One region of the Kitasatospora sp. NBC_01266 genome, then DNA from elsewhere that is predicted to be linked to it. Evidence: predicted binding sites of a transcription regulator. Region 1 holds the regulator's gene; each other region holds the start of a gene.
What was found. Region 1 encodes HrcA, which represses chaperone genes, less so after heat shock. Its sites were predicted from a motif close to TTNGCACTCNGNNNNNCNGAGTGCNAA; they were not measured.
Positions count from the first base shown of each region.

Region 2: OG403_RS21695 (FmdB family zinc ribbon protein) is a predicted target of HrcA. The motif match lies at 2,851-2,877, and genes of this name have one in related genera.
Region 3: groES (co-chaperone GroES) is a predicted target of HrcA. The motif match lies at 3,133-3,159, and genes of this name have one in related genera.

Region 1 is NZ_CP108458.1:2,953,789-2,961,013, reverse strand. It holds gene pspAB (PspA-associated protein PspAB) at 1-213, opposite strand, end outside; gene htpX (zinc metalloprotease HtpX) at 244-1,173, opposite strand; gene hrcA (heat-inducible transcriptional repressor HrcA) at 1,555-2,733, shown strand; gene dnaJ (molecular chaperone DnaJ) at 2,809-3,951, shown strand; gene OG403_RS12560 (16S rRNA (uracil(1498)-N(3))-methyltransferase) at 4,024-4,773, shown strand; gene OG403_RS12555 (S41 family peptidase) at 4,894-7,225, shown strand, end outside.
Region 2 is NZ_CP108458.1:4,935,854-4,943,078, forward strand. It holds gene OG403_RS21680 (S53 family peptidase) at 1-1,470, shown strand, start outside; gene OG403_RS21685 (hypothetical protein) at 1,585-1,815, shown strand; gene OG403_RS21690 (hypothetical protein) at 1,885-2,217, opposite strand; gene OG403_RS21695 (FmdB family zinc ribbon protein) at 2,486-2,839, opposite strand; gene OG403_RS21700 (MFS transporter) at 3,102-4,406, opposite strand; gene OG403_RS21705 (potassium/proton antiporter) at 4,913-6,397, opposite strand; gene OG403_RS21710 (penicillin acylase family protein) at 6,750-7,225, shown strand, end outside.
Region 3 is NZ_CP108458.1:3,596,058-3,603,282, reverse strand. It holds gene tsaD (tRNA (adenosine(37)-N6)-threonylcarbamoyltransferase complex transferase subunit TsaD) at 1-689, shown strand, start outside; gene OG403_RS15425 (hypothetical protein) at 686-952, shown strand; gene OG403_RS15420 (polysaccharide deacetylase family protein) at 1,006-1,932, shown strand; gene OG403_RS15415 (class I SAM-dependent methyltransferase) at 1,905-3,092, opposite strand; gene groES (co-chaperone GroES) at 3,302-3,607, shown strand; gene groL (chaperonin GroEL) at 3,738-5,369, shown strand; gene OG403_RS15400 (LysR substrate-binding domain-containing protein) at 5,461-6,462, shown strand; gene OG403_RS15395 (WhiB family transcriptional regulator) at 6,563-6,877, opposite strand.

The sequences.
Region 1 (7,225 bases):
CGCCGTGTCGGCGTCCAGCAGGGCCCGCACCTGCCGCTCCACCTCGACGAAGGCGCCGCCCTCGACCGCGGCGAAGCAGACCGAGCCCAGCCCGGTGGGCGTGAAGCCGGCGGCGGCCTCCAGGGTGAGGGCGGCCGAGGGCACACCGAACAGCTGGTCGAGGTCGGGCTTGACCGGCTTGGTGCGGCCGAGCAGCGCGTCCAGGAATCCCACGGATCGTTCCTTTCGGGGATGGTGCGTGGGTCAGTGCTGACCCAGCTCGGCGGAGATCTTGCCCAGCTGCTCCAGCCGCTGCTCCAGGCTGGGGTGGGTGGACATCAGCTGGGTGGCCGCCTCGCGGGCGTTCAGCGCGGGGGCGAAGAAGAAGGCGTTGTAGGGCTGCGCCTGGCGCAGGTCCTTGGTCGGGATCGCGGAGATCTGCCCGGTCACCTTGGTCAGCGCCGAGGCGAGCGCGCTGGGCCGGCCGGTCAGCTGGGCGGCGGCGCGGTCGGCGGCCAGCTCGCGGTAGCGGGAGAGCAGCCGGGTGAGCAGGAAGCTGAGCGCGTAGACCACCACGCTGACGATCGGGATGATGATCATCAGGATCGCGGCGCTGTCATTGTTGTTGTTGTTCCGGTTGCCGCCGCTCATCATGCCGCTGTAGAGCGCGATCCGGGTGATCGCGCCGGCCAGTACGCCGAGGAAGCCGGCGATCGTCATCACGGCGACGTCCCGGTGCGCGACGTGCGAGAGCTCGTGCGCGAGCACGCCCTCCAGCTCCTCCGGCTCCAGCCGGCGCAGCAGGCCGGTGGTCACGCAGACCACCGCGTTCTGCGGGTTGCGGCCGGTGGCGAAGGCGTTGGGCATGTCGTTGTTGGCCACCGCGACCCGCGGCTTGGGCATGTCGGCCAGGGCGCAGAGCCGGTCAATGGTGCCGTGCAGCTGCGGGTACTGCTCGGGGGTGACCTCGTGGGCGCCCATCGCCCGCTCGGTGATCTTGTCGCTGAACCAGAACTGCGCGACGAAGAGCCCGCCCATCAGCAGCACGATCAGCGGCCAGGCGCCCTTCAGCAGGACGATCAGCACACCCGTGAAACCGACGTACAGCAGCCCGATCAGGAACATCGTGGTGACCATCCGCGTGGACAGCCCACGGTCGGGAGCAAAACGGGTGTGGGGGCCGGACGCCGACATGGCTGCTCCTCTGTCCATCAGTTCTCCATCGTCGGGGCGGTCGTTCCGGCCCCGATCTCAGTTGCTATCGATGCTGCCACTTCGCCGGGCGGCGGGCACCACCCTGGTCGGACATGATCGCGCGTCGCTCGTCACGTCCGTCCGGCAGGGGGCACCGCGCGGAGTGATCCGCGCGGCATCCACGGCCAGGGCGTTCCTGCCGTCGGACCCGGGCCTTACACTGGCAGGTACGGTTCTGGCACTCCACTGTGCAGAGTGCCAAGCCCGATCCGACCGAGCAGTGCCGAGCGTGCGCCGAACCACTCGGCGCGATGCTCGGCGAAGGACTTGCCCCGCAGGACCCTGGTACCTGGACAACGCGCGAAGAGGGAGGTGCGTGCCATGTTCGACGAACCCGATTCCGACCCGCGTCCGAGCGGTCGCGACCCGGTCGGCGACCAGCCGGCCGGGCGGCCCGCCGCCCGCTCCGCCCGCCCGGGCGCCAAGGCCGCTCCGGCCGGCCGCGTCGCCCGGGGCGCCGAGGTCGGCCGGGTGGAGCTGCGCCAGCTCGACGAGCGCAAGCTCGCGGTGCTGCGCGCCATCGTCCAGGACTACGTCGGCACCGAGGAGCCGGTGGGCTCCAAGGCCCTGGTGGAGCGCCACAACCTCGGCGTCTCGCCGGCCACGGTGCGCAACGACATGGCCACCCTGGAAGAGGACGGCTACATCCAGCAGCCGCACACCAGCGCCGGCCGGATCCCGACCGACAAGGGCTACCGGCTCTTCGTCGACCGGCTGGCCGAGGTCAAGCCGATGAGCGCCCCCGAGCGTCGCGCGATCCGGCACTTCCTGGACGGCGCGGTCGACCTGGACGACGTGGTGGCCCGCACCGTGCGGCTGCTGGCCCAGCTGACCCGCCAGGTCGCGGTGGTCCAGTACCCGTCGCTCTCCCGCTCCGCGGTGCGCCATGTCGAGCTGGTCTCGCTCGCCCCGGCCAAGGTGATGCTGGTGCTGATCACCGACACCGGGCGGGTCGAGCAGCGGGTGGTCGACTGCCCCGGTCCGGTCCGCGAGTCCACCCTGGCCGACCTGCGCGCCCGGCTGAACGCCCGGGCCGGCGGCCAGCGGTTCCCCGACGTCCCGGCCCTGGTGGACGACCTGCCGGCGGCCTTCGAGCCGGCCGAGCGCCCGATCGTCGCCACCGTGCTCTCCACCCTCTTCGAGACCCTGGTGGAGCAGAACGAGGAGCGGATCATGCTGGCCGGCACGGCCAACCTGACCCGGGTCGGCCACGACTTCCCGCTCACCATCCAGCCGGTGCTGGAGGCGCTGGAGGAGCACGTGGTGCTGCTCCGCCTGCTCGGCGAGACCACCGACGGCGGGATGACGGTGCGGATCGGCCGGGAGAACGAGTACGAAGGGCTGAATTCCACGTCGGTCGTCTCGGTCGGCTACGGTTCGGGCGACGAGAGCGTGGCCAAGCTCGGCGTGATCGGGCCGACGCGGATGGACTACCCCGGCACGATGGGGGCGGTCCGAGCCGTTGCCCGGTACGTGGGGCAGATCCTGGCCGAGTCGTAGCAGCACCCCTACTAGATTTAGTAGGCAACCCAGTCGCAGCAGGACTTTCCACAGGCAGAACAAGCGGAGCAATTGGTGGCCACGGACTACTACGCGGTACTCGGCGTCCGACGGGACGCGGGGCAGGACGAGATCAAGAAGGCGTTCCGGCGCCTCGCCCGTGAACTGCACCCGGACGTCAACCCGGACCCGAAGACGCAGGAGCGGTTCAAGGAGATCAACGCCGCTTACGAGGTGCTCTCGGATCCGGCCAAGCGGCAGGTCTACGACCTGGGCGGGGATCCGCTGTCGCCGAACGGCGGCGGTGGCGCGGGCGGCTTCGGCGCCGGCGCGGCGGGCTTCGGCTTCTCCGACATCATGGACGCCTTCTTCGGCGCGGCCGCCGGTCAGCGCGGCCCGCGCTCGCGCACCCGGCGCGGCCAGGACGCCATGATCCGGCTGGAGATCACCCTGGATGAGGCCACCTTCGGCACCACCAAGGAACTCCAGGTCGACACGGCCGTCACCTGCACCACCTGCTCCGGCGAGGGCGCGGCCCCTGGCACCTCGGCGCAGACCTGTGACATGTGCCGCGGCAAGGGCGAGGTCTCGCAGGTCACCCGGTCCTTCCTGGGCCAGGTCATGACCTCCCGCCCGTGCCCGCAGTGCCAGGGCTTCGGCACCGTGGTCCCCACGCCCTGCCCCGAGTGCGCGGGCGACGGCCGGGTCCGGGCCCGGCGCACCCTCACCGTCAAGATCCCCGCCGGTGTCGACAACGGCACCCGGATCCAGCTGGCCGGCGAGGGCGAGGTCGGCCCCGGCGGCGGCCCGGCCGGCGACCTCTACGTGGAGATCGCCGAGACCAACCACCCCACCTTCCAGCGCCGCGGCGACGACCTGCACTGCACGGTGACCATCCCGATGACGGCCGCCTCGCTCGGCACCCAGGTGCCGCTGCAGACGCTGGACGGCCCGGAGGAGGTCGACATCCGGCCCGGCACCCAGTCCGGCCAGTCGATCCCGCTGCACGGACGGGGCGTCACCCACCTGCGCGGGGGCGGCCGGGGCGACCTGATAGTGCATGTCGAGGTGCAGACGCCCACCAAGCTCGACCCCGAGCAGGAGGACCTGCTGCGTCGACTGGCGGTGCTGCGCGGCGAGGAGCGGCCCTCGGGCCACTTCGCGCCGGGGCAGCAGGGGCTGTTCTCCCGGCTGAAGGACGCCTTCAACGGCCGCTGAGCGGTCACCAACTCTCTCGGGGTGGGCCCGGCACAACGGGCCCACCCCGACCCGTTTCGAGGAGCGCGCGCCATGACCGCACCCGTCTTCGTCGTCGAGACGCCCCTGCTGGCCACCGCCGCGCCCGGCGCCGTGGTCCGCCTGGACGGACCCGAGGGGCGGCACGCCGCCGCCGTGAAGCGGCTGGAGCCCGGCGAGCCGGTCACCCTGACCGACGGTCTGGGGCTGGGCGGCCACGGCACCGTCAGCGCCGTGCACGGCAAGGACGCGCTGGACGTCACGCTCACCGAGCTGCGCGCCGAGGCCGAGCCGCAGCCGCGGATCACCGTGGTCCAGGCGCTGCCCAAGGGCGACCGGGGCGAGCTGGCGGTGGAGACCATGACCGAGGTCGGCGTCGACGTGGTGATCCCCTGGTCGGCGTCGCGCTGCATCACCCAGTGGAAGGGCGAGCGCGGCGCCAAGGCGCTGGCCAAGTGGCGGGCCACCGCCCGCGAGGCGGGCAAGCAGTCGCGCCGGCTGCGCTTTCCCGAGGTGCGCGAGCCGATGACGACCCGTCAGCTGGCTCCGCTGCTGGCCGCGGCGGCGTTCGCGGCGGTGCTGCACGAGGAGGGCGCCGAGCCGCTGGCCGCCGCCGAGCTGCCGGAGCGCGGCGAACTGGTGCTGATCGTCGGTCCGGAGGGCGGGGTGAGCCCCGAGGAGCTGGCCGCCTTCGCCGAGGCGGGCGCCAAGCCCTACCGGCTGGGCCCCTCGGTGCTGCGCACCTCCACGGCGGGGGTGGCCGCGGGCGCCCTGCTGCTCGGCCGCACCGGTCGCTGGTCCTGACCGCGCGGCCGCCTCGCCGACGACCGAGCGGCCAACGACCGAGCGGCCGAAGGCCGGTGGCCTCCTCCGGCTCCTGGGAATCGCTGGTCCCAGCCGCCCCGGGCTGCATAACCTGACGCAGTGACGGATACCGACAGCACCCCAGCGGGCGCCTACCTGCGCCACCCGCACCTGCACGGCGACCTGGTGACCTTCGTCGCCGAGGACGACATCTGGCTCGCCCCGCTGGACGGTGGCCGAGCCTGGCGGCTGACCGCCGACCGCTCACCGGTCTCCCACCCGCGCTTCTCCCCGGACGGCCGCCTGATCGCCTGGACCTCCACCCGGGACGGCTCGGCGGAGGTCTACGCGGCCCCGGTCGACGGCGGCGAGGCCAGCCGACTCACCCACTGGGGACACACCGGGCGCAGCAGGCTGCGCGGCTGGACCCCGCAGGGCGAGCCGGTGGCGATCACCAGTGCGGGCCAGTCGACGGCCCGTCAGAGCTGGGCCTTCGCCGTCCCGCTGGACGGCGGCCAGCCGCGCCGGCTGCCGTTCGGGCCGATCGGCAACCTGGCCTTCGAGGGGCCGGGCGACGGCGAGCGGGTGCTGCTGCTCTCCGCGGTCAGCATGGAGCCGGCCCGCTGGAAGCGGTACCGGGGCGGTACCGCCGGGCGCCTGTGGCTCGGCACCACCGGCGGCGAGTTCGCCCGGGTGCACCAGGAGTTGGACGGCAACATCGAGTCGCCGCTCTGGGTGGGCGACCGGATCGCCTTCCTGAGCGACCACGAGGGCAGCGGGCAGCTCTACTCCAGCCGTCCCGACGGCTCGCAGCTGCGCCGCCACACCGACCTCGACAGCCCGTTCTACGCCCGCAACGCCGGTACCGACGGCACCCGGGTGGTCTGGCACAGCGGCGGCGACCTGTGGCTGCTCGACTCGCTGGACGGCAAGGCCCGGCCGCGGCGCCTGGAGGTGCGCCCGGCCGGCCCGCGCTCCGGGCGCCGCGGCTACCCGCTGGCCGCCACCGGCTGGCTCGGCTCGGCCGCCCCGGACGCCACCGCGCGCGCCGCCGCCGTGGTGGTGCGCGGCACCGTGCACTGGCTGACCCACCGGGAGGGTCCGGCCCGGGTGCTGGACGAGACCCCGGGCACCCGGGCCCGGCTGGCCCGGGTGGTCCCGCCGACCGCCGAGGGCGAGGCACAGGGTGCGCTCTGGGTGACCGACGTCGAGGGCGAGGACGCGCTGGAGTACGCGCCCGACGTGCTGGCCGGCGAGCGCAGCCGGCTCGCGGCGGGCGAGCTGGGCCGGGTACTGGGCCTGCTGGTCGCCCCCGACGGCCGGCAGGCGGCGGTGGCCGCGGCCGACGGCCGGGTGCTGCTGGTCACGCTGGCCGACGGCGCGGTGCGCGAGCTGGCCCGCAGCGTCGACGGTGAGGTCACCGGGTTGGCCTTCAGCCCCGACGCGGCCTGGCTGGCCTGGTCCCAGCCGGCCCTGGGCCCCTGGTCGCTGCGCCAGATCATGCTCGCCGAACTCGCCTCGGGCACCGTCAGCGAGGCCACCCCGCAGCGATTTGTCGACACATCGCCCGCCTTCACCGCCGACGGCAAGCACCTCGCCTTCCTCTCGCTGCGCAACTTCGACCCGGTCTACGACGCGCACAGCTTCGACCTGGGCTTCCCCACCGGCGCCCGCCCGTACCTGGTCACGCTGGCCGCCGAGACGCCTTCGCCGTTCGGCCCCCGGCGCGGGGGGCGGCCCGCCGAGGGGACGGAGGAGCCCGAGGAGAAGACGGCGGAGAAGCCCGAGGAGGGCACCGAGCCGGTCGAGGGGGCCGAGGGCGCCGCGGCCACCGAGAAGCCGGACGTGCCGGCCACCACCGTCGACCTGGCGGGGCTGGCCGACCGGATCGTCCCGTTCCCGGTCGAGGGCGGCCGGTTCGGCGTGCTCAGGACGGCCAAGGACGGCGTGCTCTGGACCAGGTACCCGGTGGTCGGTGAACTCGGCGACGACGCCGCCACCCCGGACGACGAGCGCCCGGGGCCGGTGCTGGAGCGCTTCGACCTGCTCAAGCAGCGGGCCGAGCAGCTGGCGGAGAGCCTGGACGGCTTCGCGGTCAGCGGCGACGGCAACCGGCTCGCCGTGCTGGACGGCGGCGAGCTGCGGATCGTCCCGGCCGACCGCAAGCCCGGCGAGGACGACGAGACCCGGGTGGACCTGGGGCGGCTGCGGGTCACCATCGACCCGGCGGCCGAGTGGCGGCAGATGTTCGAGGAGAACGGCCGCCTGATGCGCGACAACTTCTGGCGCGCCGACCTGAGCGGGGTGGACTGGGCCGGGGTGCTGGACCGCTACCGCCCGCTGGTCGAGCGGCTCGGCTCGCACGACGACCTGGTCGACCTGCTCTGGGAGGTGGTCGGCGAGCTGGGCACCTCGCACGCCTACATCACGCCGCACGTGCGCGGCGCGGCCG
Region 2 (7,225 bases), 2.0 Mb from region 1:
TCCGTGGCGGTCAGCCTCGCGCAGCGGGACACGGCAGGGCTGGACGCCTTCCTCAACCAGGTGACCGACCCGAACTCCGCCGAGTACCAGCACTACCTGACGGTGGACCAGTTCGCCCAGCGGTTCGGGGCGACCCCGGCAACGGTCGCCAAGGTCTCCGCCTACCTGGCGGGCCAGGGGCTGCAGGTCGGCGACGTGACCGCCAACCGGCTCACCATCGAGGCCAGTGGCACCGCGGCCCAGGTGCAGAAGGCCTTCGGGACCAGCCTGGCCACCTACCGGGACAACCAGGACGGGCACAGCTACTTCGCCAACACCAGCGAGCCGGTGCTGCCCGCCGACATCGCCTCCGTGGTGACCGACGTGTCCGGCCTCAACAGCTACGCCAAGTACACCCACTTCAGCACCAAGTCGACCGCCCAGGCGACTCCGGACGCCAGCTCCAAGACTCCCGCCGGGCTGAGCCCGACCAACGCGCAGGCTGCCTACAACCTCACCTCCACGATCAAGGCCGGCACCAACGGCAAGGGCGTCACGGTCGGACTCCTGGAGTTCTCCGGCTTCCAGCAGTCCGATGTGGCGGCCTACGACAAGGGCTTCGGCCTGAAGCTCCCCGCGCCGACCGTGGTCAACGCCGGCGGTGGCACCACCGACCTGTCGGGCCAGGACGAGGTCGACCTGGACATCGAGGTCGTCCAGGCGCTGGCGCCCGGCGCGACGATCAAGGTCTACGAGGCCCCGAACAGCGACGCCGGCGAGACCGCGGTCTACAGCAAGCTGGTCAGCGACAACGTCCCGGTCATCTCCACGAGTTGGGGCACCTACGAGGCGGGCGAGACGCCGAGCAACCGGGTGGCCGTCGACGCCGACCTCCAGGAGGCCGCGGCGCAGGGCCAGTCGGTCTACGCCGCCTCCGGTGACAGCGGCTCGGACGACGCCGGCAACGGTGGCACCTCGGTCGACTTCCCGGCCTCCGACCCGTGGGTCACCGGGGCCGGCGGCACCACGCTCTCGCTGGGCTCCGGTGGCGCCTGGAAGAGCGAGACGGCCTGGTCCGGCAGCGGTGGCGGGGTCTCCTCCTACTTCAACACGCCGAGCTACCAGACGAAGGTCAACAAGGGCACCTACCGGTCGGTGCCGGATGTCGCCTCCGAGGCCGACCCGAACACCGGCTGGGCGGTCTACACCGAGGGCGCCTGGAACGTGTACGGCGGCACCAGCGCCTCGGCGCCGAACTGGGCGGCCTTCACGGCGGTCTACGACAGTGCGGCCAAGGCCAAGGGCAAGGCCTCCTTCGGGTTCGCGAACAGCCGGATCTACACGCTGGCGGCCTCCAGCTCCTACGCCTCCGCCTTCCACGACGTGAAGTCCGGGAACAACGGGGCCTACAGCGCGGGCACCGGCTACGACAAGGTGACCGGGTGGGGCTCCTACAACGGGGCCAACTTCCTGAAGGCCGAGCTGGGCTGATCAACGACGTCCACCGCTGGGTGGGCAGCGCCAGGGGCCGGGCCTACGCCTGGCCCCTGGCGCCGTGCCAGGCCATAGGCTGGACGGGAGTGAACCCGGACCGGAGGCAGGACGATGGCAGGACAGCACGAGCGGGACAGCCGGAGCGAGCAGGACCAGCAGCCCGCGGCTCCGACCGCCGCGAAGCCGGGCCCGGCCGCCCCCGCGAAGAAGACCAAGCTGGTGTTCGCGGACCCGCTGAGTCGGCAGACGGCGGATGACACCGACACGGGCTGGGGCGAATCCGGGGCTTCGCGCGGTCTGGACTGGTACCTGAGCCAGCGACCCCCGCACCACGGCGGCTAGTCAGCCTACTCAGGGGCCGGCAGGCCCGGAAGCGGCCGAGTGCCCTGCTTCCTGCCCCGCGCCGCACCCTCACCGCCCCGAGGGGCAGCGCGGTGCCGCTGCCGAGGTCGGCAGCGATTGCGGGCCGACCGGAGCTGCCGGTCCGGGCGGGCCGGGGTAGAGCGGACCGGCGGCGATCGCCGTGGCGGCGGCGAGCAGGCTGGTGGCCAGCACGCCCGGTCGATGCCGCACCGCCTGCCGCAGGCGCTGCCGCCCGCCACCACCACGCCGGATCGGGCGGAACTCGGGGACGGTCTGCCGCGGCGGCAGCGGGGACGGGCACCGGGGCGGCGGCTGCTGGGCGCACCGCCGGGCGGTCGGTGACGGCGGCGCGGTCGTGCTCGTGGTCGCGGTCGTGGTCATGGGATCCACCTCCGTGTCGGGCGCTCGGGCGGGGCTGCCTGGGCTTGCCGGACCAGCATCCGACCCGCACACCACCGCGCCCAGCCCCCACCGAATTCCTGTGGATAACCCAGCACCTGTGGACAACCCGCAGCCTCCACGCCGCACCGCGGCACCACGCAGCACCGCCTCACCGCGCACCGCACCGCACCATGACGCGGAAAGGCCTCTGGTGGCGCCCGATCGGGCGCCACCAGGGGCCTTTCCGCAAGAAAATCCGGAAGCCGCCTCAGCTGGCCGAACTCGAGGTCGAGCTCGAGGACGACGACGAGGAGGTCGAGGACGAGGAGCTCGAACTCGACGACGAGGTCGACGAGGAACCCGCTCCAGATCCCGAACCGGTGCTCGAGCCCGAGGACGACGCCCCCGTCGAGGTCGACGCGGACCCCACCGAGCTGCTGGAGGAGGAGCGGCTGTCGGTCCGGTAGAACCCGGAGCCCTTGAACACCACGCCCACTGCCGAGAAGACCTTGCGCAGGCGTCCCTCGCAGTTGGGGCACACGGTCAGCGCCTCGTCGGTGAACTTCTGCACCGCCTCAAGGCCGCTGCCGCACTCGGTGCACTGGTACTGGTACGTGGGCACTTGTCTTCCTCCTGGCACTCTCGCCTGATGAGTGCTAACGACGGTCCATGATGCGGCATTCCGCTTGATCAGTCCAGCGCCGACATGGCGCCGCGGGGGTACCTCGTCGGCTGTGCCGCCGGATTCGGCGACGAACCGGCGACGAACCAGCGACGAACCGGCGACGAACTGCCTACCGACCGGCGGCTGGCCGACGACGCACGAGCGCCGGACCGGCCCGCGGCACAGCCCCGGACCACGCACCGGAGTCAGCGCGCCGGAGTCAGCGCTCCGACACCCCGGCCAGCGAGGCCACCGCACTGCCGCCGCCCCTGGCAACGGTACGGCCCCGGGTCCCCGGAGCCACCAGCAGCCGCCGCAACGTGACCAGCGCCACCAGGCCGAGACCCGACCCGGCCAGCGGCACCAGGAACCCGGTCCACGGCCCGCCGGCGTCGATCAGCTGCCCGGCCACGGTCGAGCCGACCGCCAGGCCCAGGCCGATCGCGCCGGTCAGCCAGGTGAACGCCTCGGTCTTGGCACCGTCGGCGACCAGGGTCTCGACCAGCGTGTAGCCGGTGATCAGGGTCGGCGCGATGGCCAGCCCGCAGACCAGTCCGGCCACCGCCAGCGTGGTCAGGTTGGGCATCGCCCAGAGCGTCGAGCAGCCGAGCACCAGCAGCGTGTAGCTGCCGAGCATCCGCTGCTGGGCCGAGTGCCGCCAGTTGATCAGCCCGTACAGCACGCCGGCCAGCATCGAGCCGCCGGCGAAGATCCCGTAGACGATGCCGCTCAGCCCGCCCTGCCCGGCCGCTTCGGCGGTGGCGGTGACCGAGATCTGCATGCCGCCGAAGACGCTGCCGACGCCGAGGAAGGTGCCGGCCAGCAGTCGCACGCCGGGCGAGGCCAGCGCGGAGGTCCGTCGAGCGCCGGGTTCGGGCAGGTGCCGGGCCGGGGCGGTGCGCCGCTGGGCGGCGAAGGCCAGCCCGCCGACCACGGTGAGCGCGGCCTCGGTGATCAGCGCGGCCGCCGGGGTCACCGTGGTGGCGATCGCGCCGGCCAGCACCGGGCCGATGACGAAGGTGAACTCGTCGGTCACCGATTCGAAGGCGAAGGCGGTGTTGAGGTGGGCGGGCCGGTCACTGAGCCGGCCCACCCAGCGGGCCCGGACCATCGCGCCGATCTGCGGCACGGTGGCGCCGGCCGGGACGGCCGCCAGGAAGAGCGTCCAGACCGGTGCGTGCCCCAGTGCCAGCGCGATCAGCGCGCCCACCGAGACCCCGTGCACCAGCACGCTGGGGACCAGCACGGCGGCCTGGCCGAAGCGGTCGGCCAGCCGGCCGGTCTGCGGCCCGACCAGGGCCTGGGCCACGGCGGCGACCGCCGCGACGGTGCCGGCGATGCCGTAGGAGCCGTTGGTGCCGCGGATCAGCAGCACGATGCCCAGGCTGAGCATCGCGTACGGCAGCCGGGCGGCGAAGGCGGGGACCAGGAAGGTCCACGCGCCGGGGGTGCGCAGCAGGGTGCCGTACCCGACCCGGATGGGCGTGCCACCGCTGTCCGTGTCCGACGTCACAGTGCTGTCCATCCTGTCCGGTGCCACAGCGCTGTCCGCCTCGTCCGGCGCGGTGAGCGGTCCGGACGCCTCGACTGCTTCGACGCTGTCGGCCGGGTGTGCCTGGGGATTGTCGACCGTTGGGCGGGCCGCCACGGTCGGTCCTTCCTGCTGCCTGGTAGCGCCTGCGGGGACGGGAAAGCCCCGACGGCGCCGAGAGTCGTCCTCTCGCGCGTCGACCGGGGTTGTTACCGGGTCCGACTGGCCGGGTGATGGAAGCGGGGCCAGGAAGTGCTGCGGACCGCGGCCGCCGAGCGGTCGCGCCAACTCTGCGTCAGGCAGATGTTGCGGGTGTCTGTTGATACCTCTGTGTCGGAAACGCACGGGTGATGCGTACCCGCGATCAAGTCTACGTGGGCGCGGCCAACTCTGTCTACGCGCATAGAAGACCCCCTCGCGCTGCCGCTGGCAGTCGCCGCGCCGTCGCCGGCAGCCCCCGGGCCCTCGCCCCCGCGCCGCCGCCGGCGGTCACCGGGCTGTCAGGTCCCCGCCAGCCACCCCGCGAGCTTTCCGCCCTTGTCCACCGCGCGCAGCCGCCGCTCGGTCGCCTCCTCGGCCGCGGTGGTGGTGACCACCAGCAGCTCGTCCTTCTCCCGCAGCACCGTGGTGCGGTCCGGCACGAAGCTGCTGCCCTCGCGCACCACCAGCGTCACGGCCGCCCCGGCGGGCAGCCGCAGCTCGCTGACCTCGACCCCGGAGATCCGCGAGCCGGGTGCCAGCGAGATCGAGAGCAGGTGGCCGTGCAGGTGCTCCAGCGGCGCCGACTCGATGCCGAGGTCCTGGCCGATCGCGCCCTCGGAGATCCGCAGCCGCTTGGCCAGCCAGGGCAGCGTGGGGCCCTGCACCAGGGTGAAGACGACCACCAGGATGAAGACCATGTTGAAGACGTCCTGGGCCCGCGGCACCTCGGCCACCAGTGGGATGGTGGCCAGCACGATCGGCACCGCCCCGCGCAGCCCGGCCCAGCTGAGCAGCGCCTGCTCCTGCCAGGGCAGCCGGAACGGGGTGAGGGTCAGCAGCACCGAGAGCGGCCGGGCGATCAGCACCAGGACCAGTCCGATCACCAGCGCCGGGACCACCGCCGAGCCCATCGTGGCGGGCGTGCAGAGCAGGCCGAGCAGCACGAACATGCCGATCTGCCCGATCCAGGCCAGCCCGTCCGCGAAGCCGCGCACCGCCGGGCCGTGCGGCAGCTTGGCGTTGCCGAGCAGCACGGCGCTGACGTAGACGGCCAGGAAGCCGGAGCCGTGCAGCAGCGCGCCGCCCGCGTAGGCGAGCGAGGTCAGCGCCAGCACCGCGATCGGGTACAGGCCGCTGGACGGCAGCGCGACGTGCCGCAGGCCGAGCGAGCCGAGCTTGCCGACCGCCAGGCCCACCGCGGCCCCGATCGCCAGCTCCGCGAGGATCGTGCCGACCAGCACGTACCAGGCGTCGAACGGCCCGGTGGTGGCGAAGGCGACCACCAGGATCACCACCGGCGCGTCGTTGAACCCGGACTCCGCCTCCAGCAGGCCGCTCAGCCGGGACGGCAGCGGCACGGTGCGCAGCACCGAGAAGACCGCGGCCGCGTCGGTGGAGGAGACGATCGCGCCCAGCAGCAGCGACATCCGCCAGTCCAGGCCGACCAGCCAGTGCGCGCCGGCCGCGGTGGCGAAGACGCTGATCCCCACGCCGACGGTGGCCAGCACGGTGGCGGCCGGCAGCACCGGTTTGATCTCGCGCCAACTGGTCTTCAGGCCGCCCTCGGCCAGGATCACCACCAGGGCCGCGTAGCCGAGCACCTGGGTCAGCTCCGCGTTGTTGAAGGTGACGCCCAGTCCGTTCTGGCCGATCACCACCCCGATGCCGAGGTAGAGCAGCAGGCTGGGCAGTCCGGAGCGGGTGGACAGGCGCACCGCCACCACGGCGACCAGCAGGACGACGGAGGATTCGAGCAGGAGCTTGTTCAGGTGGTCAACGGTCACGCAGGGGCACCTCGGGGTCGGGGACGGCCTTCGAAGGTCGGCCGGCGGCGCGGGAGGGGTCACTGTGGTGGCACGAATGGCCCCGAAACGCCTGGTCAGCGGCCCGGAGCGGAGTGGCGGACGACCATCCGCGGGTGATCACCGGATGAATCGTTAACCAGTCTAACATTTTACCTGATCTTTGACCTGGCCGGGTGAGCCGTCCCCCTCACGCGGGCCCGGTAGGGTCCCTCTGGTTCCACCGTGGGTGTCCCCCGTGCGCTCGCGCCACCTGAGTCGTCCTAATGTGGTGAGCGGTCACGGCCCGACCCGCTCCTGTGACGTTGCCCCGCTCCCAGCCGCTAGGACCCAGATGCCCCGCTCGTCCCGCGCGAAGAAGTTCCGGCGCGCCCGTCTGATCGTGCTTCTGCTCGTCGTGCTCCTGGTGGCCGGCACCGGCGCCGGCGGATGGTACGCGGTGCACACCGTGCAAGCCTCGCTCCCGCAGCTCAGCGGCACGATCAAGGTCCCGGGCCTGGGGTCCTCGGTGGACGTCGAACGCGACGCCAACGGGATCCCGCAGGTCTACGCCGACACGCCCGCCGACCTGTTCAAGGCGCAGGGCTACGTCCAGGCGCAGGACCGGTTCTGGGAGATGGACGTCCGGCGGCACATCACCGCGGGTCGGCTCTCCGAGATGTTCGGCGCCTCCGAGGTGAACGCCGACGCCTTCGTGCGCACCATGGGCTGGCGCGACGTGGCCCAGCAGGAGTACGACACCCAGCTCAGCCCGCAGACCAAGCAGTACCTGCAGGCCTACTCGGACGGTGTCAACGCCTGGCTGAGCCA
Region 3 (7,225 bases), 640 kb from region 1:
GCGGCCACTCCTCGCTGCTGCTCACCGGCGACATCACCAGCGACGTGCGCCCGCTCGGCGCCACCATCGACGACGCGGCGGGCGAGGCCTTCGACAAGGTGGCCCGGGTGCTCGGCCTCGGGTTCCCCGGCGGCCCGGTGGTGGACCGGATGGCCCGCGAGGGCGACCGCAAGGCGATCCACTTCCCGCGCGGCCTGAGCGGCCCGAAGGACCCCGCGTTCGACTTCTCGTTCTCCGGACTGAAGACCGCGGTGGCCCGCTGGGTGGAGGCCAAGCGGCGGGCCGGCGAGGAGGTGCCGGTGGCGGACGTCGCGGCCTCCTTCCAGGAGGCGGTCACCGATGTGCTGACCCGCAAGGCGATCAAGGCCTGCCAGGAGCACGACGTGGACCACCTGATGATCGGCGGCGGGGTGGCGGCCAACTCCCGGCTGCGCGCGATGGCCGAACAGCGCTGCGAGCGGGCGGGCATCCGGCTGCGGGTGCCGCGGCCGGGCCTGTGCACCGACAACGGCGCGATGGTCGCGGCGCTCGGCGCGGAGATGGTCTGGCGCAACCGGCCGACCTCGTCCTTCGACCTCTCGGCCGACTCCTCGCTGCCGCTCACCGAGGTCTCGGTGCCGGCCGCGCCGCTCGGGCACGGGGACGTCCACGGCGAGGCCTACCGCGCGCTGGACGGCGGCCGGGCGTGACCGAGGTGGCGATGTGGGAGGCCAAGGCCGCCCCGGGGCGCGGGGCCGAACTGCTGGGCTGGGCACGCGAGTACGCGGTGCCCGCGCTCGCGGCGGCCGAGCGGGTCGAGCTGCTCAGCGCGCCGGGGGAGCGGGTGCTGCTGATCAGCTGGTGGGCGCCGGGCACCGAACCGGTGGCGCCGCCTGAGCCTGCGTCAGACCTGTTGGCACGCCCCGTGCACCGGTGGTCCTTCCAGCGTGAGTACGTGACCGAAGCAAGGTAGCGTTCGGGGCCGAGAGAGCTGATCGCACACAACAGCATGGGGAGCGGCGCGCCGTGAAGACGTACCAGAGGAGCCGGCTGACGGCGTACACGGCGGGCTCGCTCGCGTTGGTCGCCGCCGTCTCGGTCAGCGGTTGCGGCGGCAGCGGCGGCGGTGCCGGGGGGCAGCAGAACGCGGTGGCGCCGCAGAGCACCCCGGCCGCCGTGCCGCCGTCGGCCGCCGCCCCCTCGAGTGCCGCGCCCAGCGGTGCGGCCGCCGCGGCCGGCCAGGTGTCGGCGGCGGCCTGGGCCAAGTGGCACCTGCAGCCGCTGCCCGCCGCGCCGGCGGCGCCCGCCGACAAGCCGGTCAAGCTCACCAGGACCGGCCAGGTGCCGGTGATCAGCTCGATCCCCACCACCGACAAGGTGGTCTTCGTGACCCTCGACGACGGTGCGGAGAAGGACCCCAAGTTCATCGACATGATGAACGACCTGAAGATCCCGGTCACCATGTTCCTGATGGACGACGCGATCAAGAACGACTACAGCTACTTCAAGCCGCTGCAGGCCGCCGGCAACCACATCCAGAACCACACGCTGCACCACCCGCAGATGAGCACCGTGTCCGCCGCCGCGCAGAAGAACGAGGTCTGCGGCGACCAGCAGGTGCTCACCCAGCAGTACGGGGCCGCGCCGTTCCTGTTCCGACCGCCCTACGGTGACGGCGCCAACACCGCGACGCTCAACAGCGCCGTCCAGCAGTGCGGCCCGCGGGCGGTCGTGCTGTGGCGCGAGTCGATGCAGATCCACGACATGCAGTACCAGGCCGCCGACAAGAAGCTGAAGTCCGGTGACATCATCCTGGCCCACTTCCGGGGTCCCAAGGACCTCAAGGGCGAGACGATGACCGAGATGTTCGGCGAACTGCTCAGCCGGATCCAGGAGCAGGGCTTCTCGGTGGCCCGGCTGGAGGACTACATCCAGGCGCCGACCGCAGGCTGAGCCAGCAGCATGGTGGGGGCGTCGGCGACCCGGGTCAGGAAGACGGTCGCCGAGTTCGGCCCCGCGGGCTTCAGCTGCCGGCGCAGCTCCTCCGGGGTCAGCCCGATGCCGCGCTTCTTGATCACCACGGTGCCCACCGCGCGCTGCCGCAGCAGGGCCTTGAGCTTCTTGACGTTGAACGGCAGCACGTCGGTGATCTCGTACGCGTGGGCGTACGGGGTGGGGAGCAGCTGGTCCGAGGTCAGGTAGGCGATCATCGGGTCGATCAGGGTGGCGCCGAGCTGCCCGGCGACCTCGGCGACCAGGTGGGCGCGGATCACCGCGCCGTCCGGCTCGTAGAGGTAGCGGCGCACCGGGCCGGCCGGCGGGTCGGGGAGCCGGCCGCCGGAGAGGGTGTGCGGCCCCGGCAGCAGGGTGGCCCGGTGCGGCTCGTCGGCGGCCGGGGCGGTGCCGAACCAGAGCACCGCCTCCTTGACCTCGCCGTGGTCGGAGACCCACTCCGCCTGCGCGTCCTGCGGGACCGCCTCGTGCGGGATGCCGGGCGCCACCTTGAGTGCGCCGAACCGGGTGCGCCGGCCGGCCTCGATCGCCCAGGAGAGCGGCGGTGAGTAGGCGGCGGGGTCGAAGACCCGGCCCCGGTCGGTGCGTCGGGCGGGGTCGGTGAAGACGGCGTCGAAACCGTCGACGCGCACCTCGGCCACGTCCGCGCAGCGCACCTCGATCAGCTCGGACAGGCCCAGCGAGGCCGCGTTGGCCGCCGCGACCGCGCAGGTCAGCGGGGAGCGGTCGACCGCCAGGACCGAGATCCCGGCCCGCGCCAGCGCGATCGCGTCACCGCCGATCCCGGCGCACAGGTCGGCCAGCCGCGCCACCCCGAGCTGCTGGAACCGGGCCGCCCGCCACTGGGCCACGCTGCGCCGGGTGGACTGCTCGACCCCGTTGGGCGTGAAGTACATCCGCGCCGCGTCGTCCCCGAACTTCGCCTGCGCCCGCTGCCGCAGCCGGGCCTGCCCCAGCGCCGCCGAGACCAGCTCCGCCGGGTGCTCCCGCCGCAGCCGGGTGGCCAGCGCCAGCTCCTCGCCGGGGGCGTACTCGCGCAGTTCGGCCAGCAGCCGCTGCCCCTGGTCGGTCAGCAGCTGCTCAAAGATCTCGGTCTCCACCCGGCCATTGTCCAGGTCCGGCGATTCGCCCCGCGCGCCGTTGGCACTCTGGTTGACTGAGTGCTAACCGCGGCCTATGGTCGTTCTTGGCACTCCCCCCTGGGGGAGTGCTAACGCGACAGTACCGGCCTGACCCCCGCGACGGCAGGCCGTCGGTGTCGCCACTCACCTGTTAGACAACCCCGTAATCTCCGAAGGGGAACTCGGACGTGACCACCGCCAGCAAGGTTGCCATCAAGCCGCTTGAGGACCGCATCGTGGTCCAGCCGCTCGACGCCGAGACCACCACGGCCTCCGGCCTGGTTATCCCGGACACCGCCAAGGAGAAGCCCCAGGAGGGCGTTGTCCTGGCCGTCGGCCCGGGCCGCTTCGAGGACGGCCAGCGCCTGCCGCTCGACGTCGCCGTGGGCGACGTCGTCCTGTACTCCAAGTACGGCGGCACCGAGGTGAAGTACAAGGGCGAGGAGTACCTCGTCCTTTCGGCTCGCGACGTTCTCGCCATCGTCGAGAAGTAAGCAGTCCGGCGGACCTGACGGTCCGCCACCTGGCCCGCCCCGGATCCGTGTCAGTTGTGACAGGGGCCCGGGGCGCGGTTGTTGGTACACCTGACGTCACGTAACGCAGATATCCCGAGGAAACGGAAACATGCCGAAGATCCTGCAGTTCGACGAGGACGCCCGCCGCTCGCTCGAGCGCGGTGTCAACAAGCTGGCCGACACCGTCAAGGTGACCATCGGCCCCAAGGGCCGCAACGTCGTCATCGACAAGAAGTTCGGTGCTCCGACCATCACCAACGACGGTGTCACCATCGCCCGCGAGGTCGAGCTGGACGACCCGTACGAGAACCTCGGCGCGCAGCTCGTCAAGGAGGTGGCCACCAAGACCAACGACGTCGCTGGTGACGGCACCACCACCGCCACCGTGCTGGCCCAGGCCCTGGTCAACGAGGGTCTGCGCAACGTCGCCGCCGGCGCCGGTCCGGCCGCCCTGAAGAAGGGCATCGACAAGGCCGTCGCCGCCGTCTCCGAGCACCTGCTCTCGGTCGCCCGCGAGATCGAGGGCAAGGACGACGTCGCCGCCGTCGCCTCGCTCTCCGCGCAGGACACCCAGGTCGGCGAGCTGATCGCCGAGGCGATCGACAAGGTCGGCAAGGACGGTGTGATCACCGTCGAGGAGTCCAACACCTTCGGCGTGGAGCTGGACTTCACCGAGGGCATGCAGTTCGACAAGGGCTACCTGTCGCCGTACTTCGTCACCGACCAGGAGCGCCAGGAGGCGGTCCTGGAGGACCCGTACATCCTGATCAACCAGGGCAAGATCTCCTCGATCCAGGAACTGCTCCCGCTGCTGGAGAAGATCCTGCAGGGCGGCACCTCCAAGCCGCTGCTGATCATCGCCGAGGACGTGGACGGCGAGGCGCTCTCCACCCTCGTGGTGAACAAGATCCGCGGCACCTTCAACGCGGTGGCCGTCAAGGCCCCGGGCTTCGGTGACCGCCGCAAGGCCATCCTCGGCGACCTGGCCACCCTGACCGGTGCCACCGTCATCGCCGAGGAGGTCGGCCTCAAGCTCGACCAGGCCGGCCTGGACGTGCTGGGCTCGGCCCGTCGCGTCACCATCACCAAGGACGAGACCACGGTCGTCGACGGTGCCGGTGACTCCGCGGCCGTCGCCGGTCGCGTCGCCCAGATCAAGGCCGAGATCGCCAACACCGACTCGGACTGGGACCGCGAGAAGCTGCAGGAGCGCCTGGCCAAGCTGGCCGGCGGGGTCTGCGTGATCAAGGTCGGCGCCGCCACCGAGGTGGAGCTCAAGGAGCGCAAGCACCGCCTGGAGGACGCCATCTCGGCGACCCGTGCCGCGGTCGAGGAGGGCATCGTCGCCGGCGGTGGCGCCTCCCTGGTGCACGCCCAGAAGGTGCTGGACGGCGGCCTGGGCCTGTCGGGCGACGAGGCCACCGGTGTCGCCGTGGTCCGCAAGGCGCTTGCCGAGCCGCTGCGCTGGATCGCCCAGAACGCCGGCCTGGAGGGCTACGTCATCACCTCCAAGGTCTCCGAGCTGGACGGCAACCAGGGCTTCAACGCCGCCACCGGCGAGTACGGTGACCTGATGAAGGCCGGCGTCATCGACCCGGTCAAGGTCACCCGCTCCGCCCTGGAGAACGCCGCCTCGATCGCCTCGCTGCTGCTCACCACCGAGACCCTCGTGGTGGAGAAGCCCGCCGAGGAGGAGGCCGGCGCCGGTCACTCGCACGGCGGCCACGGCCACTCGCACTGACCCCTGGTCGGTAGTTCGACAGCGTGACCGGCCGACGGCCCGGTACCCCCGCTCAACCGGGGGTGCCGGGCCGTCGGTCTACCCTTGGCGCATGATCGAGGCTCGTCATCTGCGTGTGCTGCGCGCGGTCGCCCGTACCGGGTCGTTCTCCGCCGCTTCGCGGGAGCTGGGGTGCACCCAGCCGGCGGTCAGCCAGCAGATGAAGGCGCTGGAGAAGGCGGTCGGCCTGCCGCTGGTGGCCCGCTCCGGGCGCGGGGTGCAGCTGAGCGAGGCCGGCGAGGTGCTGCTCAAGCACGCCTCGGGGATCCTGGCCGGCCTCTCGGCGGCCGAGCAGGAGGTGGCCGCGATCGCCGGGCTGCGGGCCGGGCGGGTGCGGCTGGTCTCCTTCCCCACCGCGAGTTCCACCCTGGTGCCGCCCGCGGTCGCCCGACTGCGCGACGCCCATCCGGGGGTGCGCGTGTCGCTGGTGGAGGCCGAGCCGCCGGAGTCGCTGGCGATGCTGCGCGGCGGTGAGTGCGACATCGCGCTGGCCTTCCGCTACCCGGGCGAGCACCTGGTGAGCACCCCCGCGCACGGTGTGTCGCGGTCGGCCCGGGCCGCCGCCGTGCTGGCCGCCGCCGAGACCGCGGCCGCCGGTGACTGGTCCGAGCTGGTGGTGCGCCCGCTGCTGGACGACCCGCTGGTCGGCCTGCTGCCGGTCGGCCATCCGCTGGCCGAGCGCACTGCGGAGCACCCGGTGCGGCTCGCCGAGCTGGCCGAGGAGCAGTGGATCGCGGGCTGCCCGCAGTGCCGCGGGCAACTGGTGGAGCTGTGCGCCGAGGCCGGCTTCGCGCCCCGGATCGACTTCGCCACCGACGACTACCCGGCGGTGGTCGGCCTGGTGGCCGCGGGTCTCGGGGTCGCCGTGCTGCCGCGCCTGGCGCTGGACGCGGTGCGGCACGACGCGGTGGCGGCGGTGCCGGTGCACGCGGCGGACGGCCGGCCCGCGATGCGTGAGGTGGTGGCGCTGACCCTGCCGGACCTGGCCGAGGTGCCGGCCGTCGGGCTCATGCTCGACCGGCTCGCCACGGTGGCGGCCGGTCGTCGGGGGTAAGGCTCTTCGGGATGTCCGCAGGGCCGGCGACGGTGTCGGCGGGGGTGCCCGCACACCGGCGCGCTGACGTCGAGCAAACGTTTCTGCTACCGCCGGGCGGTCACTGCTGAACGGTCACGGGCACCTCGGCCAGCCGGTTGCGGGCGCGGCCCTGCAACTCCTCGCGCTCGTCCTCGGTGAGGCCGCCCCAGACGCCGTACGGCTCGCGGACCGCCAGCGCGTGGGTCGCGCACTGGGCCCGCACCGGGCAGCGCATGCAGACCTCCTTCGCGCTCTGCTCCCGCGAGCTGCGCGCCGCACCGCGCTCGCCCTCCGGGTGGAAGAAGAGCGAACTGTCCACGCCGCGGCAGGCGGCGGAGAGCTGCCAGTCCCAGAGGTCCGCGTTCGGACCGGGGAGACGGGAGAAATCGGCCATGGCTCATTCCCTTCGAGTCGTCCGACAGCCGTTCGGCGAGGCTTCGAGGCGCCGGGGTGGACACCTGGAAATATGACTTACAGCACGCTTCCCGACAAGTCACCCACAGAGTTACGCAACAGTCAATGATCGTACAAAAGCCTTAAAAACGGACCAAGTGGGCGGGAAGTCGGTCGGATGAGCCGTGGCAATCGGGTGGCCCGGTGTGTCGGCGCCGGCCGCTCCGGGCTGCCGGTGGGCCGTACTCCGGCGTGCGCGGCGCGCGCCGGACGGGCGTCCGACGCGCGTGCTGAGCACAAAAGAGCGGCGTTCGCCCCGCGATGCGGCTGATCCGTAATGGGTTGGCCA